3 regions of the Streptomyces sp. NPDC047453 genome follow, and region 2 is predicted to be linked to each of the others. Evidence: riboswitches for the same ligand, from Rfam matches in the RefSeq annotation. Region 2 holds a riboswitch; each other region holds the start of a gene.
The links. Region 2 has a riboswitch for thiamine pyrophosphate ahead of thiC (phosphomethylpyrimidine synthase ThiC). Riboswitches for the same ligand answer to the same signal wherever they lie in the genome.

Region 1: linked by a shared signal. The riboswitch ahead of ABZ818_RS30290 (thiamine ABC transporter substrate-binding protein) and the one ahead of thiC (phosphomethylpyrimidine synthase ThiC) in region 2 are both predicted to bind thiamine pyrophosphate.
Region 3: linked by a shared signal. The riboswitch ahead of thiO (glycine oxidase ThiO) and the one ahead of thiC (phosphomethylpyrimidine synthase ThiC) in region 2 are both predicted to bind thiamine pyrophosphate.

What each region holds. Positions count from the first base shown of each region.
Region 1 is NZ_JBEYTS010000048.1:11,664-17,530, forward strand. Features, by position in the region: gene ABZ818_RS30270 (hypothetical protein) at 1-456, shown strand, start outside; gene ABZ818_RS30275 (hypothetical protein) at 1,144-1,551, opposite strand; gene ABZ818_RS30280 (hypothetical protein) at 1,745-2,062, shown strand; gene rlmN (23S rRNA (adenine(2503)-C(2))-methyltransferase RlmN) at 2,188-3,294, shown strand; TPP riboswitch at 3,327-3,432, shown strand; gene ABZ818_RS30290 (thiamine ABC transporter substrate-binding protein) at 3,514-4,590, shown strand; gene ABZ818_RS30295 (iron ABC transporter permease) at 4,638-5,867, shown strand, end outside.
Region 2 is NZ_JBEYTS010000045.1:7,582-13,448, reverse strand. Features, by position in the region: gene ABZ818_RS29515 (metallophosphoesterase) at 1-384, shown strand, start outside; gene ABZ818_RS29510 (hypothetical protein) at 566-1,426, shown strand; gene thiC (phosphomethylpyrimidine synthase ThiC) at 1,791-3,623, opposite strand; TPP riboswitch at 3,616-3,793, opposite strand; gene ABZ818_RS29500 (YibE/F family protein) at 3,865-5,331, shown strand; gene ABZ818_RS29495 (SsgA family sporulation/cell division regulator) at 5,435-5,867, opposite strand, start outside.
Region 3 is NZ_JBEYTS010000001.1:559,498-565,364, forward strand. Features, by position in the region: gene pknB (Stk1 family PASTA domain-containing Ser/Thr kinase) at 1-715, opposite strand, end outside; gene ABZ818_RS02495 (thiazole synthase) at 823-1,617, opposite strand; gene thiS (sulfur carrier protein ThiS) at 1,621-1,821, opposite strand; gene thiO (glycine oxidase ThiO) at 1,818-2,984, opposite strand; TPP riboswitch at 2,982-3,093, opposite strand; gene ABZ818_RS02510 (hypothetical protein) at 3,147-3,566, shown strand; gene ABZ818_RS02515 (FAD-dependent oxidoreductase) at 3,596-4,825, shown strand; gene ABZ818_RS02520 (helix-turn-helix domain-containing protein) at 4,892-5,257, shown strand; gene thiE (thiamine phosphate synthase) at 5,398-5,867, shown strand, end outside.

The DNA.
Region 1 (5,867 bases), on a different contig from region 2:
GTCGCCCTCGCAGGGGTCGTACGCGAAAACCTGGCCGAGACGGCACGGGAGCTTGGGGAGTCCGTGCGAGACGTGCGTGGGTACGAGTATGCGGTGATCAATGATCACGCACTCTTTCCCTTTAGGTACGCAGACAAGCCGAGGCCCCCTGACCGCGCCCGGTTGCCCTCCAACGCGTCGCCCACTCGCCGTCGACTGTTCCGGGCCCACGGGCCGCAGTCTCCGGACGGGCTGTTCGAGATCGACGGCGGCCTGACCACGGAGGAGTACCTGGGGCTGCACGAAGCGTTCGAGGAACTGGGGGCCTCCACGAGGCTCGTCTGCGTGTTCTTCACGGCCGACGCCGAGAACGGCATCCACGTCATCCACTGGGGGGAGGCTCACCTCGAACCGGACCGCACCTTCACGTGGCCCTACAGGGAACAGCTCCCGGTCGCCCCCGTGCCGCTTGAGTGACGGGCAGCGTCGTCGCTGCCTGACGGACGCCGGAAACGAGTCGTCTGATTCCTGGGCCGTCCCTGGGCCGTCCGAGGCCTCCCGAGGTCGACCAACGGCGACCGACAGTGACAGACGAGCCACCGCCGCCAGCAGTGAAACCCCAGGTCAGCGCCCTCAGGCCTGACGGGTTTCCGCGTAGGGGTGGCGGTACGGCAAGATGGGGCGTTTCTTTCCGCGAAAGTGGGCGCCGCTCCGAGCCTGAGTTCACGCCTGGTCTCTTCACATGCCGCCTTCTGTGCGACGATCACGCTGCACGGGAAGGGAGCGGTGCATGTCTCAGGACCGGAAACAATCCCTGGTTGAACGCCCCGGTTACATGGTGCTGAGCCTCGTCTGGTTCGGGTGGACGGCCGCCAGTACAGCTAGTCCGCTGTGGGTCCGCCTTGGAGGGCTGGTGGGCTTCGTTGCCTGGGCTGCGCTCCTGCTGCGTCATGTTGTCAGACACCGCCAGACACGCAAGTCCCGCCCATCCTGACATCCACGGCTGACATCAACGCGGCCGGACGGTGGCATACGCCGGCGTTACTGCCCGGCCATCACACTGGGCGACGACGCCCCCAGGGGCAGGTGTGGATCGAACTCCTAAAGCGGGTGTCGTGCGGCTCATTGGCCGCGGTGGTGACGCCCGCAGCGCGCAGCCCCGTGCTATTCGGCCAGGTAGCCAAGTCCATGATCCGTCGGCCGGGTAGTCACAGATCCACCCCTCACCTGCCACTCGACCTGTTGAGCCACCTCGCTGCTGGCTACAAAGAGTCCGCGAACCCGGTCCCCGTCCTCGTCGGAAGCAGGGATCGCGGCTATGGACCGCAGTTGCTCCATGAACCAGTCCACAGCCGACTCACGAACATCGCCGCCGTAGAACACGTAGTAGGTCCAGTTGAAGTGGCGGGCCGGAAAGCCCCAGCCGCCGCTGTAGTGCCCGTCAGAATGCCCCGCGATCACTTGACGGACGGCGGCGAGCTGCTGCTCGTCGCACTCCAGCCAGCCCCTGATGGAGACGAAAACGCCCATCTTGTCGCCCTCCCATTGGACCAGCATCACCGTGCCTGCCAAGAGCCGATCTTCCGTGGGAATCGTAGGCGCACCCCCACGCGGGCCGGGCCGACAGCAACGCTGACGGCAACGAGGGCGAACGACGGCGGCTCCCACTAGCCCGCCGCGGCGGTGGCGCAAGCCTGTCGGCCTGAGGTACGAGGGGTCCGCCCGCATCTTCTAAGCACCGGTCCCAGGGCGTCATGATCTGCCGATGGATGAGTACGCCTGGCCCGCGGTCCCTGAAGTGCCGGCCGCGGACTTGGTGCGGGAGAGCTGGGAGGCAACCGTCGCGGCTCTGCCCGTCGAGGCCCGGATCACCGGGGAGGTCATCGGTCGCCAGCGCTTCGGGGTCTTCATACGTATAGACGGCGTGCCGTACGCCATAGCGCTGGCGGAGATCACGGCCATGCCGCTCGGGATGGACCTCCCAGCCCTCAGGGCCTTCGTCAGTGGGGAGGTCATCTGGCACGCCGCCCACAACCACCAGGTCAAGGTCCAGCTCGATGAGTGGCGGGCCGCCGACGAGTGATCTTCGCTGGGCCGTCTCTGGGCCGTCCGAGGCTGCTCAGGGGCGACCGGTGACGACCACTAACGACAGTCGTAGCGACCGGCAGCCGCAGGTCACCGGATTTGATCTGCGACACTGGTACAGCCATGCCTAAGCCCGGAGAACTCACTTTCGTCGCCCCGCGCGGTGCCAAGAAGCCGCCGCGGCACCTTGCCGATCTGTCGCCTGCCGAGCGCAAGGAGGCCGTCGCCGCGATCGGCGAGAAGCCGTTCCGTGCCAAGCAGCTCGCGCAGCACTACTTCGCGCGGTACGCGCACGACCCGGAGCAGTGGACCGACATCCCCGCCGGATCCCGCGCCAAGCTCCAGGAGGCGCTGCTTCCCGAGCTGATGACGGTCGTACGGCATCTGTCGACCGACCAGGGGACCACCCGCAAGACGCTGTGGCGCCTGTTCGACGGCACGCTCGTGGAGTCGGTGCTCATGCGCTACCCGGACCGGGTGACCATGTGCATCAGCTCGCAGGCGGGCTGCGGCATGAACTGCCCGTTCTGCGCCACGGGACAGGCCGGGCTCGACCGGAACCTGTCCACCGCCGAGATCGTGCACCAGATCGTGGACGGGATGCGCGCCCTGCGGGACGGAGAGGTCCCCGGTGGTCCCGCTCGCCTGTCGAACATCGTTTTCATGGGCATGGGCGAGCCGCTCGCCAACTACAACCGCGTCGTCGGCGCCATCCGCGCCCTGACCGACCCCGAGCCGGACGGGCTCGGCCTGTCCCAGCGCGGGATCACCGTCTCGACGGTGGGCCTGGTCCCGGCCATCCACCGGTTCTCCGACGAGGGCTTCAAGTGCCGGCTCGCCATCTCCCTGCACGCACCGGACGACGAACTGCGCGACACGCTCGTCCCGGTCAACACGCGGTGGAAGGTACGCGAGGTGCTCGACGCCGGATTCGAGTACACCGCCAGGTCCGGGCGCCGGCTGTCCATCGAGTACGCGCTGATCCGGGACATCAACGACCAGGCGTGGCGCGGCGACCGGCTCGGCCGGCTGCTCAAGGGCAGGCCGGTGCACGTCAACCTCATCCCGCTGAACCCGACGCCCGGCTCCAAGTGGACCGCGTCCCGCCCCGAGGACGAGAAGGCGTTCGTCGAGGCGATCGCCGCCCACGGTGTGCCGGTGACCATCCGGGACACCCGCGGTCAGGAGATCGACGGCGCCTGCGGTCAGCTGGCTGCCACCGAAAGGTAGCCGGACGGTAGGCTGATACCGCACACATCTTCATATTCCGACAGGGGAGCGCCACAGCGCTGAGAGTGCGGCACCGGCCGCAGACCCTCTGAACCTCGCCCAGGTCATTCTGGGTAGGAAGTTCGGTCATCACTCAAGCTGTTGTGCCCTGCCCGGGTGTCCCTCGCGGATCCCGGGCAGGGCCGCGTCTCTTCCTGGCCAACCCCCAGGAGGACTTCAGTGCACACCAAGACGTTCGCTGTCGTGGCGGTCGGGCTCGGCCTGGTCACGCTGTCGGCGTGCGGTTCGTCGCCGGGCGACAAGAGTTCGGCCGGCTCCAGGACGGTGACCCTGGTCAGCCACAACTCGTGGGCCGCCTCCAAGAGCGTCATCGCGGACTTCGAGAAGAGCTCCGGCTACAAGGTCAAGGTCCTCGAGGACGGCGACGCCGGCCAGGCGGTCAACAAGGCCATCCTCACCAAGGACAACCCGCAGGGTGACGTCTTCTTCGGCGTCGACAACACGCTGCTGTCGCGCGCCCTGGACAACGGGCTGTTCCAGTCGTACGAGCCGAAGGGTTCGGACCTGATCCTGCCGCAGTACCGCGTCGACGAGGCGAAGCACCGGGTCACGCCCATCGACACCGGCGACATCTGCGTCAACTACGACAAGAAGTACTTCGCCGACCACAAGCTGACCCCGCCCGCCTCGTTCGACGACCTGGTCAAGCCGGAGTACAAGAACTTCCTCGTCACCGAGAACGCCGCCACCTCCTCACCCGGCCTCGGCTTCCTGCTCGGCACCGCCGCCCAGTACGGGGACAAGGGCTGGCAGGACTACTGGAAGAAGCTCAAGGCCAACGGCGTCAAGGTCGTCGACGGCTGGGAGCAGGCCTACAACCAGGAGTTCTCCGGCTCCGCCGGCGGCCGGAAGGCCAAGGGCGACCGTCCCCTCGTCGTCTCCTACGCCTCCTCGCCGCCCGCCGAGGTCATCTACGCCGACCGGCGGCCGAAGACCGCGCCGACCGGCGTCGCGCAGGGCACCTGCTTCCGTCAGGTCGAGTACGCCGGACTGCTGAGCAACGCCCGGAACACCGAGGGCGGCAAGGCCTTCCTGGACTTTCTGGTCACCAAGAAGTTCCAGGACGACATGCCGCTGAACATGTTCGTCTACCCGGTGCGCGAAGGCGCCCAGGTGCCCCCGGAGTTCGTGCAGTACGGCCCCCAGGCCAAGGACCCCGAGACCATGGCCCCCGCCGAGATCGCCGCCAACCGTGACCAGTGGGTCAAGTCGTGGACCTCGCTCGTCCTCAGGTAGGCCGCGGACGCGGCCGCCGGACGGGGAACGCGGCGCGGCTCGGTCTCATGGCCGTGCCCGTCGCGTTCTTCGCGGTGTTCTTCGCCTACCCCGTGGCCGCGATCGTCCGGCGCGGCCTGGAGGCCGACGGGGCCTGGCAGTTGGGGCGGATCGCCGATGTGCTCGGACAGTCCGACATCCGGCACGTCCTGTGGTTCACCACTTGGCAGGCGCTCGCCTCCACCGTGCTCACCCTGCTCGTCGCCCTGCCCGGCGCCTATGTCTTCGCGCGCCTCGACTTCCCCGGCCGGCAGGTTCTGCGGGCCGTCGTGACCGTGCCGTTCGTGCTGCCCACGGTCGTGGTCGGCACCGCGTTCCTCGCGCTGGTCGGGCGCGGCGGCCTGCTCGACGAACTGTGGGGCGTACGGCTGGACACCACGGTCTGGGCGATCCTGCTCGCCCACGTCTTCTTCAACTACGCCGTCGTCGTACGGACCGTGGGCGGTCTGTGGGCGGGGCTCGACCCGCGCCAGGAGGAGGCGGCCGGGATGCTCGGCGCCTCGCCACTCGCAGCCTGGCGCAAGGTCACCCTGCCCGCGCTGGCGCCCGCGGTCGCCGCCGCCGCACTCATGGTCTTCCTGTTCACGTTCACCTCCTTCGGTGTGGTGCAGATCCTCGGCGGCCCCACCTTCTCCACCCTCGAGGTGGAGATCTACCGACAGACGTCCGAGATCTTCGACCTGGCCACCGCCGCGGTCCTGACGATCCTCCAGTTCGCCGCGGTGGGCGCGATCCTCGCCGTGCACGCCTGGACCGTACGGCGACGCGAGACCGCGCTGAAGCTGGTGGACGCCTCGCTGACCGCCCGCCGCCCGCGCGGCGCCGGGCAGTGGACGCTGCTGGCCGGGGTCCTCGCCACCATCGCCGTCCTCGTCGTGCTGCCGCTCGCCGTGCTGGTGCAGCGGTCGCTCACCGCGCCCGGGTTCGGCTACTACAGGGCGCTGACGAACGCGGACGGCGGCACCTTCCTGGTCGCGCCGATCGACGCCCTCGGCACCTCCCTGAGCTATGCCGCCGCGGCGACCGCCATCGCCGTGGTGATCGGCGCGCTCGCCGCCGCGGCCCTCACCCGCCTCCCCCATTCTCGCCTTCGCTCCCACGGGGGGACCCCCATCGCGGGCCGGCTCGTACGCGGCTTCGACGCGCTGCTGATGCTGCCGCTCGGGGTCTCCGCGGTGACCGTCGGCTTCGGCTTCCTGATCGCCCTCGACCGCCCGCCGCTGGACCTCAGGCAGTCC
Region 2 (5,867 bases):
CACTCCGACACCACCTCCTATCTCGACTACGGTGCCTCGATCGAAGAGGTCAACGACACCGTCCGCGAGACGCTCACCCGCAACGACGCGAACGAAGTCTGGGATCTGTTCCGCAAGTTCACCAAGCGCTTCTCCTTCCGCGACGAGGGCGGTGCCGACGCCGTGCGCTCCCTGCTCGATACGTACGGCGGCACCCGCATCGTTCACGGCCACAGCCCCATTCCCTATCTGCTGGGCGAAGTCGGCTCCGAGGAAGGCGAGGAGTCCGCGGGTCCGGTCGTGGAGGGACCGCACATCTATGCCGACGGACTCGCCATCGCGATGGACGGCGGCGTAACCATGGCCGGAAAGCTGCTGGTCCAGCAACTGCCCCTCGACATCTGACCGTTCACCGGGCAGCCCGCCTGTCGAGACGACCGCGCAGGTCGGCACCCAATTTGTGGAAACCCCCTGTCACCGCGCGCCGTCACGGCTCTACCATCGGCTTATCCGTAGCAGGCTCCCCTCCGTTTCTGCCCGACGGCTCGCCGCCATGCGAGCCCCAAGCCCTACGGAGCATCGGGGGATGCACATGAACAGCGTTCCGCAGCACCTGCTGAGCGAGGACCGCCAGGAATACGAGCGGATCCTCGATGAGGCGCTGCGCTCCGCCCCACACCACCCGGAACTGGCCGCTGCCGGACAGCGGCTCAACTCGGAACAACTGCGCACCATGGCGCTGAGCGCCACCGCTGTCATAACGGCGGCCGCGTCGACCGAGTACCACCACTACGTCAAGGTCCGCGAGGAACTGCGCCGACCGGCGCCGGCCGTCCCGCCCTCCCTCATCGAGGCCGACTCGGCCGAGCCGGGCGGGCTCGCCCGACCAGCCGCCACCTTGGACGAGGTCACCGAGGCCCACGGCGCGGGCGCGGGCGCCGTCGTCGCGGTACTCGCCCCCGTACTCGCCGGGACCGCCGCGGCCCTCTTCCTGCTCGTCGGCTACATCCTGAGGATGCTGGACCCGACCCAGGCGTTCGCCCAGTCCATGATCACCGCGGGCTGGGTGTTCGGTGCCCTGACCGCGGCCGCGATCCTCGTCGCCGCCGCCGGGCTGCTGCTCACCGCGCTGCGCAACCGCCCCTCGCTCGACAGCGGCGCCTACGCCGAACTGGGCGAGGAGGTTGCCCAAGCCAGGGAAGCCTGGGAGGAGGCCCTGCTCGAACGGGGCATCCTGCCGTTCCTGCGCGACGCGCTCGCCGACCCGCGCTCCCCCGCACCAGGGCATACGGGGCCGGCGTCACCGACCGGCCGCATGCCACAGCTCGGCTACGGCCGGCCAGGTTTCAGCAGCCCGGACGACGGGGCCCCGAGCCGCCGCCCGCGCTTCTCCAGTCCCGACTTCAGCAGCCCGGACTACGGAGGCCCGGAACACCAACCGGAGTAACCAGCGCCCCGCGCTCCCACGCCGAGGGCGACTGCTCGCCCCCGAGGGCCCGGCGCGCACCCCGCCACCCCGTCCCGCACCCACCGGGCCGGGGCGCCGGGGACGCCCGCACGAACGCAGGCTCTCCATCGAGTACGAGCAGCCTGCGCCGTGCCCCGGAGCCCAACTTCTGGGGCTGCATACGACACTTCCATCGCTGTCGCTCCAGCAGTGCTCATGGCGGCGCCTCTCCCTGCTCACTACCGGCCTGTGCCGGTTTCCGGGGGAGACCGTAACCGCGGCCTCTGGCAGAGGGCGGCGCCGGGACTACAGCAAAGGGAGCGGTGCCTTGGCGCGCTCGCCGAGAGCACCGCCCCACCATGCATCAGTCGGCGATCGGCAGGTACACCCGGTTCCCCGCCTCCGCGAACTCCTTCGACTTCTGCAGCATGCCCTCAGCGATCTCCTCCGCCGTGGCACCCTCAGCCGCTGCACCGCCGAACCGCTCTGTGATGCTTTGGCTAATCTTCATCGAGCAGAACTTCGGGCCGCACATCGAGCAGAAGTGAGCCGTCTTGGCGGGTTCCGCCGGGAGGGTCTCGTCGTGGAACTCCCTTGCCGTGTCCGGGTCGAGGGAGAGGTTGAACTGGTCCTCCCACCGGAACTCGAAGCGGGCGTCGGACAGGGCGTCGTCCCACTCCTGCGCGCCCGGGTGCCCCTTGGCGAGGTCGGCCGCGTGGGCGGCGATCTTGTAGGTGATGACGCCGGTCTTGACGTCGTCGCGGTTGGGCAGGCCCAGGTGCTCCTTGGGCGTGACGTAGCAGAGCATGGCCGTGCCCCACCAGGCGATCATCGCGGCGCCGATGCCGGAGGTGATGTGGTCGTACGCCGGGGCGACGTCCGTCGTCAGCGGGCCGAGCGTATAGAACGGAGCTTCATCGCAGATCTCCTGCTGAAGGTCGATGTTCTCCTTGATCTTGTGCATCGGGACGTGGCCCGGGCCCTCGATCATGGTCTGTACGTCCAAACGCCTGGCGATCCGGCCGAGTTCCCCGAGCGTGCGCAGTTCCGCGAACTGCGCCTCGTCGTTGGCGTCCGCGATCGAGCCGGGCCGGAGTCCGTCGCCCAACGAGTACGTGACGTCGTAGGCCGCGAGGATCTCGCAGAGCTCCTCGAAGTTCTCGTAGAGGAACGACTCCTTGTGGTGCGCCAGGCACCAGGCGGCCATGATCGAGCCGCCGCGCGAGACGATGCCGGTCTTTCGGTTCGCGGTCAGCGGCACGTAGGCAAGGCGTACCCCGGCGTGGACGGTCATGTAGTCCACGCCCTGTTCGGCCTGCTCGATGACGGTGTCCTTGTAGATCTCCCAGGTCAGTTCCTCGGCCTTGCCGTCCACCTTCTCCAGGGCCTGGTAGAGCGGGACGGTGCCGATGGGGACGGGGGAGTTGCGCAGCACCCACTCACGGGTGGTGTGGATGTTGCGGCCGGTGGAGAGGTCCATGACCGTGTCGGCGCCCCAGCGGGTCGCCCAGGTCATCTTCTCCACCTCCTCCTCGATGGAAGAGGTCACCGCGGAGTTGCCGATGTTGGCGTTGACCTTCACCAGGAACCGCTTGCCGATGATCATCGGCTCGATCTCCGGGTGGTTGACGTTGGCCGGCAGCACCGCGCGGCCCGCCGCGATCTCCTCGCGGACGGTCTCGGGAGCGACGTTCTCCCGGATGGCCACGAACTCCATCTCCGGCGTGATCTCCCCGCGGCGCGCGTAGGCGAGTTGCGTCACCGCTCCTCCGTCGCGGCCGCGGCGCGGCTGGCGCGGCCGTCCCGGGAACACCGCGTCGAGGTTGCGCAGACCGCCGCGCGGCGAGGTGTGCTTGATCCCGTCGTCCTCGGGGCGGACGGGACGGCCGGCGTACTCCTCGGTGTCGCCGCGGGCCACGATCCAGTTCTCCCGCAACGGCGGCAGGCCCCTGCGGACATCGGTTCCCACAAGTGGATCGGTATACGGGCCGGAGGTGTCGTACAGCGTGACCGACTGCCCGTCGGTGAGGTGCACCTGACGGACCGGCACTCGCAGATCGGGACGTGAGCCCTCCACGTAGCCCTTGTGCCAGCCGCTGGACTTTCCGGCCTCCCCGTCGGAAGCGTCGGAAGTGATCCGCTCCGCGTCGCTGGAGATCTGCTTGGAGGCAGGCGTGCGTACGTCCTTGTTGGTCATGAGACCTACTCCCTACGCCGGCATTACCCGGTAACAGGTTCGGCGGTCGACGCAGCGGTATCCGTCTGCCGGCGTTTCCTGTGAAACATCGCACGTTCCACGTGAAACATCGCAAAGACGGAGGTCAGCGCCCTCTCAGCCCGGTGCTCCGAGCTCCCGCGTGTGCAAAGGTGCCCCCACGCTAGCGTCATTTGTGGCGCGGTGAACAGTGGGCCTGTGCCGTTCTTGCGATGATCGGGCGGTGACCACGACAGAGCAGTTCCCCCATCCGCCGCCCGAACCCCGACGCGGAGAGGACTTCCGGCACGGCCAGGAAGCCACCGCCGCCGGCCACGGACACGGCCCCGCGACCGGCGGCGGCCACGGCCCGGGGAGCAGTGCCGGGCACGGTCCGGGAAGCGGTGGCGGGCACGGGCACGGCCACAGCCACGGGCCGGCCGCACCCGTGTCGAAGCACCTCCGCAAAGTGATCGCGGCGATCCTCATCCCGTTCGCCGCCGTGGTGGCGGCCGGACTCGCCGTGCTGTGGCCGGGTGGCGCCCCGTCGCACGAGCGCACCGGCGTGGGCTTCGACCGGCAGACCCAGCAAGCCACCGTCGTCGAGGTGCTCGAGGTCAGCTGCCGGTCGGTGAACGGCTCCGGGGACACACCGACCGGCGACACCTCCACCGCCGAAGGGTCCTCCGCACAGCAGCAGCAGTCCGGGAGCTGCAAGAAGGCCACGATCCGGGTGGACACCGGCAACGACAAGGGCCGTACCTTCACCGAGGTCGTACAGCCCGACCAGTCCCGGCAGCTGCACCAGGGCGAGAAGGTCGTGGTCGCCTACGAACCCTCGGCACCCAAGGACTTGCAGTATTCGGTCACCGACATCAACCGGCACTTCCCGATGGCGCTGCTGGCCGGTCTCTTCGCACTCGCCGTCGTGGTCGTCGGGCGGATGCGGGGCGTCATGGCGCTGGTCGCGCTGGCCATCAGCTTCCTGGTGCTGAACCTCTTCGTCCTGCCAGCGATCCTGCAGGGATCGAACCCGCTGGTCGTGGCGGTGGTGGGAGCCAGCGCCATCATGCTGATCGCGCTGTACATGTGTCACGGCCTGTCCGCCCGTACCTCGGTCGCGGTGCTCGGCACGCTGATCTCGCTCATGCTGATCGGCTTCCTGGGCTCGCTGTTCATCGGCTGGGCCGCGCTGACCGGCAACACCGACGACAGCACCGGTCTGATCCACGGCCTGTATCCGTCGATAGACATGAGCGGCCTGCTGCTCGCCGGTGTCATCATCGGCTCGCTCGGCGTCCTGGACGATGTGACGGTGACACAGACCTCCGCGGTCTGGGAGCTGCACGAGGCCAACCCCGCGATGGGCTGGCGCGGGCTGTACCGCGCGGGCATCCGCATCGGACGCGACCACATCGCCTCCGTCGTCAACACCCTCGTCCTCGCGTACGCGGGTGCCGCGCTCCCGCTGCTGCTGCTGTTCTCCATCGCGCAGAGCAGCGTGACGACCGTCGCCACCAGTGAGCTCGTCGCGGAGGAGATCGTGCGCACGCTGGTGGGCTCCATCGGCCTGGTCGCCTCCGTGCCGGTCACCACGGCGCTGGCGGCACTCGTGGTCTCGGCCGACCGCCCGGGACGGGCGCAGGCCGCGGCACAGGCCACCCTGCCCGCTCCGGCGCGCGGTGGAAGGGGCAGGCGCCGCAGGCGCTGACTCCGTGTGCGGGGGCCACTTGGGCGGCCGACGAAGCGTTCCTGCACCCCCTGAGGCCGTGGCGACGCGTTACACCACCGCCCGCGTCCGCTGCCGTGACGCCTCAGCCCGCGCTCTGTTCCTCCGCCAGGATGCGGTCCAGGGCTTCGTCGAGGTGGGCGTCGAAGTCGGCCAACGCACCCTCCTGGCCCAGGGGCACCAGCTTGTCCGTACGGTCCAGGAACGCCACCAGCGGCGCCGTCGAGGAGCGGAACAGCGCCCGGTCGCCGCCGACCTGAAGCCGGATCAGGACCTCGCTCAGCGAGTCGCGGTCGGCCGGTGAGATGCGCACGTCACCGTCCCCGCACGGCGTCCCCACCCCGTCGATCAGCAGCTCTCGACCGAACGCCCAGGTCACCGGGGCGTCTCCGGGCAGATGAAAGGTCAGCCGTACGGCATAGGGATCACAGGTCTCGTACCGCAGCTCCACCGGGATGCGGAAGGAGAGCTCCTCGGACACGAGAAAGCTCATCATGACCTCTGCCTGTACGGACTCG
Region 3 (5,867 bases), on a different contig from region 2:
CGGCCGACGGGGGCGGCACGTCCTCGTGGAGGTGCTGGTACAGCACCTGGGCGGGGGACTCCCCCTGGTGGGGCTTGCCGCCGGTCAGCATTTCGTACAGCACGACCCCGCACGCGTACACGTCGACCCGGGGGTCGGCGGTGCCGCGCTCGATCTGCTCCGGCGCGAGGTAGGAGACGGTGCCGAGGACGGCACCGGTGGTGTTCGTCACCGTGTCCACGGACCGGACCAGCCCGAAGTCGGCGACCTTGACCCGGCCGTCGTCCCCTATCAGGACGTTCTCCGGCTTCATGTCGCGGTGCACGAACCCGGCCCGGTGCGCGGCCCCCAGCGCGGCGAGCACCGGCTCCAGGATGTCCAGCGCCGCGCGCGGCTGGAGCGCCCCGCGCTCGCGCAACACGTCGCGCAGGGTGCAGCCGGCCACGTACTCCATGGCGAGGTACACGTACGACCCGTCCGTGCCCTGGTCGAAGACCTGCACGACGTTCGGGTGGGCCAGCCGCGCGACCGACTTGGCCTCCCGGATGAACCGCTCCACGAACGAGCCGTCGGCCGCGAGCGCGGGGTGCATCACCTTGAGCGCGAGGACCCGGTCCAGGCGGGTGTCCAGGGCCCGGTAGACCGTGGCCATCCCGCCGACGGCGATCCGCGCGTCGACGCGATAACGGCCGTCGAGCACCTGCCCGACGAGAGGGTCCTGAAGGGTCGTATCCACGCAGGCGAGTCTACGAGCCGCCACGGACACACTCGGATTTCGGACGCTGTCGCGGCAGGACTGAAGCCGACCTGTGACGCGGCCCACGCACCCGTGAGAGGAGGCGCCTAGAACGCGGGCCGCTCCGGGTCCAGTCTGGCCAGGCCCTCCGCCGGGGACGACGCCTCCGCGAAGTGCCGCTTGGGGATCCGCCCGGCCAGCCGGGCCAGCCGCCCCGCCTCCACGGCGGACCGCATCGCCGCGGCCATCATCACCGGCTCCTGCGCCCGCGTCACCGCGGAGGCGAGCATCACCCCGGCACACCCCAGCTCCATGGCCAGCGCCACGTCCGAGGCCGTACCGGCCCCGGCGTCCAGGATCACCGGCACGCGCGCGTGCTCCACGATCAGCTGGAAGTTGTGCGGGTTGCGGATGCCGAGCCCGGACCCGATGGGCGAGCCCAGAGGCATGATCGCGGCGCAGCCCGCGTCCTCCAGCTTCCGCGCCAGCACTGGATCGTCGTTCGTGTACGGCAGCACCGTGAAACCGTCGTCGACCAGCGTCTCCGCCGCGTCCAGCAGCTCGATCGGGTCCGGCAGCAGCGTGCGCTCGTCGGCGATGACCTCCAGCTTGACGAGGTCCGTGCCCAGCGCCTCCCGCGCCAGCCGGGCGGTGAGCACCGCCTCACCCGCGGTGAAGCAGCCCGCCGTGTTGGGCAGCACCCGGATCCCGAGCGACTCCAGCACCGACAGCACGGAGCCGTGCACCGAGGGGTCCACCCGCCGCATCGCGACCGTGGTCAGCTCCGTGCCGGAGGCCGTGAGCGCCCGCTCCAGCACCTCCAGGCTCGGCGCGCCGCCGGTGCCCATGACCAGCCGGGAGGTGAAGGCCGTACCACCGAGGACGAAGGGATCGTCGGCCATGGCTCAGCCTCCCTGGACGGCGGTCAGCACTTCGACGCGGTCGCCCTCGGCCAGGGCCGTGGACGACCACCGCGCGCGCGGGACGACGGTCTCGTTGAGGGCGGCGGCCACCCCGGAGGGCGCCGCGCTCAGGGTCCGTACGACGGTGTCGAGGGACGTGCCGGGCGTGACCCGGCGGGGCTCGCCGTTGACGGAGATGTTCATACGGGCTGCTCCGTGAGTGCCGTGGCGTGAAAACGCCTGGGGGAGAAGGGACGCACCTCGTCCGGCAGCTCGCCGGTGGTCAGGACGTGCGCCATGGCGTCACCGGTGACCGGCGTGAGCAGCACGCCGTTGCGGTAGTGCCCGGTGGCCAGCAGCAGGCCGTCCAGCCCGGTCGGGCCGAGCAGCGGTGCGTTGTCGGGGGAGCCGGGCCGCAGTCCGGCCCGGGTCTCCGTGAGCGGCAGCTCGGTGATCCCGGGCACCAGCTCGTGCGCGTCGCGCAGCAGCTCGTACACGCCGCCCGCCGTCACCGTCGTGTCCCAGCCCAGCTCCTCGCTCGTGGCCCCGACGACCAGCTCGCCGCTGAGCCGCGGCACCAGGTAGACCTGGCTGCCGCGCACCACGGCCCGCACGGTACGGCTCAGGAACGGCGCGTACCGCTTCGGCACCGCCAGCCGCAGCACCTGCCCCTTCACCGGCCGCACCGGTGGCAGCACGTCGTCCGGGACGCCCGCGAGCCGTCCGCTGTGGCTGCCCGCGGCGAGCACCACCTGGTCCGCGGTCGGCGCGGTGCCGTCGCGCAGCACACAGCCCGTGGCGCGGTCGCGGGCGACGGTGAGCCGCTCGGCCCAGCCGCGGTGGAAGACCACGCCCGCCCGCTCGCAGGCCGCGACCAGGGCGCCGGCGAGCCGCCGCGGGTCGATCTGGTGGTCGCCGTCCACCCGCAGCCCGCCGCGCACGCCCGGCGCGAGCATCGGCTCGAGCCGGCGGCACTCCCGTCCGGACAGCCACTCGGAGTCCAGGCCCGAACGGCGCTGAAGGTCGTGCAGTTCCCGCAGGTGGGCGCGGTCGTCGGCGTCCAGCGCGACCGCGAGGGTGCCGCAGCGGCGGTAGCCGAGGTCGTGGCCGGTCAGCTCGGTCAGCTCGGCCACGAAGTCCGGGTAGCGGCGGGCGGAGGCCAGGTTGAGCCCGAGCAGGGTCTGCTCGCCGTAGTGCAGTTCGGTGACGGCGGCCAGCATCCCGGCGGCCACCTGTGCGGCCCCGCCGCCCGGCTGGGGGTCCACCACGGCCGTGGCGAACCCGCGCTGCGCCGAGCGCCAGGCCGTCACCAGCCCGATGATGCCGCCCCCCACGACGAGGACGCCTGACGTACGTGGCAACGACATGGGCGTCCAGCCCCTCCCTTCGCCGGCATGACCCGGATCAGGTTCGTACGGTCGGAGGCCGCCAGCCTCCCTCTCAGCCCGGTGCGTCCGGGCTCCCGCGAGTGCTTGTACGGTGGCCACCCTAGCCCGCAGAGCATTGCCCCGGTAAGGGAGCCTCCCGCCATGACCCGCCCGCCCGTCTCCCGCCACGACTCTCGGGCGGGTGGCTCCGCCCGGCCCTCTTCCTCGCTCGACGGCCGCGTTCTCGCCCCGGTCGCCGACCAGGCCCCGGGCCAGGTGGGCACGCGCACCCGCTTCATGTATCACGAGCGGAACGGGGAGATCTGGGCCGAGTACGCGGGCGGCGACGTCGTACGCGGCCATTTGGTGGGTACCAGGGAAAGTGACCGGCTCGACTTCCGGTACGTCCAGCTCAAGCAGGACGGGACCACCTCCTCCGGGCACTGCGTGTCGACGGTGGTCGAACTGCCCGACGGGCGGGTGCGGTTGGAGGAGACCTGGCGCTGGGAGTCGCAGCCCGGCAGTGGGACGAGCGTGGTGGAAGAGGTTGTGGAGCAGGTCACCTCGCACGCTCCTGACTGACGGTTTGTCAGGTGACTTATGGTGATCAGGTGAGCGACCAGACGCAGGAGCAGGGCACAACAGGGCCGCGGCGCGTGGTCGTCGCGGGCGCGGGCATGGCCGGCGTGCAGACCGCGGTCGCCCTGCGCGAGCAGGGCTTCACCGGCACCGTGACACTGATCGGCGCCGAACCCCACCAGCCCTACGACCGGCCGCCGCTGTCCAAGGCCGTCCTGCTCGGCAAGGCCGAGGGCTCCGCCTTCGACATCGACTTCGAGGCGCTCGGCCTCGAACTGCGGCTCGGCTGCGACGCGCTGGCCGTGCGGCCCGACCCGCATGTGCTGGAGACCTCGGCGGGGCCGGTGCCGTACGACGTGCTCGTCCTGGCCACCGGTGCCGAACCGATCCGGCTGCCCGGCGTGGAGGGAGTCCCCGGGGTCCACCTGCTGCGCACCCTGGACGACGCCGAACGGCTGCGGCCGGTGCTCACCGAGCAGCACGACATCGTGGTCGTCGGCGCGGGCTGGATCGGCGCCGAGTTCGCCACCGCCGCGCGTGAGGCGGGCTGCGCCGTGACCGTCGTGGAGGCCGCGGACCGGCCGCTCGCGGGGGCGCTGCCCGCGGAGGTGGCCGCGCCGATGACCGCCTGGTACGCCGACAGCGGCGCCGAACTGCGTACCCGCGCGCGCGTGGAGCGCGTCGAACCCGGCGCGGTGGTGCTCGACGACGGCACGCGGCTGCCCGCGGGCGCCGTCGTGGTCGGCATCGGCGCGCGCCCCGCCACCGGCTGGCTGGCCGGCTCGGGCATCGAGCTGGGCCGGCACGGGGACGTCCTGGCCGACGACCACCTGCGCACGTCCGTGCCGGACGTGTACGCCGTCGGCGACTGCGCCTCCTTCCCCTCGGGACGGTACGGCGAGCGCCTGCTGATCCACCACTGGGACAACGCGCTCCAGGGCCCGCGCACGGTCGCGGCCGACATCGTCGGCCTCACCCCCGTGGTCTACGACCCGGTGCCGTACTTCTGGTCCGAGCAGTTCGGGCGCTTCGTGCAGTACGCCGGCCACCACACGTCGGCCGACACCGTCGTCTGGCGCGGCGATCGCACCGGACCTGCATGGACGGTCTGTTGGCTCCGCGAGGGCCGGCTCGTCGCTCTGCTGGCCGTCGGCCGACCGCGGGATCTGGCGCAGGGGCGGCGGCTGATCGCGTCCGGCACGCCCATGGATGCGCGGCTGCTGGCGGACCCGGCGAAGCCCCTGAAGACGGCGACGGCGTGAGGCACGCGGCCCCGGGTGGACGGGCCTGGCTTCCGAGTGTCAGTGGCAGATGGCACGCTTGTTTCCGTGACCGAGATTGACACGAAGATCGATGCTCTCGTCCCTGCCTGGCTCACCCTTCCCGACATCGCCGAACAGCTCGGCGTCGAGGTGACACGTGTGCGTCAGCTGGTCAAGGAGGGCCAGCTCATCGCCGTACGCCGGGGTGAGAACCGCGCACTGCACGTCCCCGCCGCCTTCATCGACGGCGACAAGGTCGTCAAGGGCCTGTCCGGCACCCTGACGCTCCTGAGGGACGACGGCTTCACGGTCGAAGAGATGATCGAATGGCTGTTCACCCCCGACCCGACCCTGCCGGGCACCCCCGCCCAGGCCCTGAGTGAGAACCGCGGCACAGAGGTGAAGCGCCGCGCCCAGGCCCTCGCCGTCTGACCCGGCCATCCGCCTGCGCACCCGGCCCCGGCCTCCGGCCGGGGCCTCGGTGTTCCCGCAGGCCGGGCCGGCGGGGCGGGTAGGGTCCGTCCGAGTGGTCGGACGAGCCACCCAACCGACGAGCCGGGGGGAACCCGCGTATGCCTGAGACCGCCGCCATGGCCGACGCCCGTGACCGGCTCGGTGACGCGCGCCTGTATCTGTGCACGGACGCCCGGAGGCGGCAGGGGGACCTGGCCGAGTTCCTGAACGCGGTGCTGGCGGCGGGCGTCGACATCGTGCAGTTGCGGGACAAGGGCATGGAGGCCGGGGAGGAGCTGGACCGGCTGGCGGTGTTCGCCGACGCCTGCGCCCGGCACGGCAAGCTGCTCGCGGTCAACGACCGGGCGGACGTCGCCCACGCGGCCCGTGCCGATGTGCTGCACCTGGGGCAGGGGGACCTTCCCGTGCCCGCCGCCCGCGCGATCCTCGGCGACGGCGTCCTGATCGGCCGGTCCACGCACGCCGAGGACGAGGCCGCCGCCGCGGCCGTGCAGGACGGCGTGGACTACTTCTGCACCGGACCCTGCTGGCCCACGCCCACCAAGCCCGGCCGTCCCGCACCCGGCCT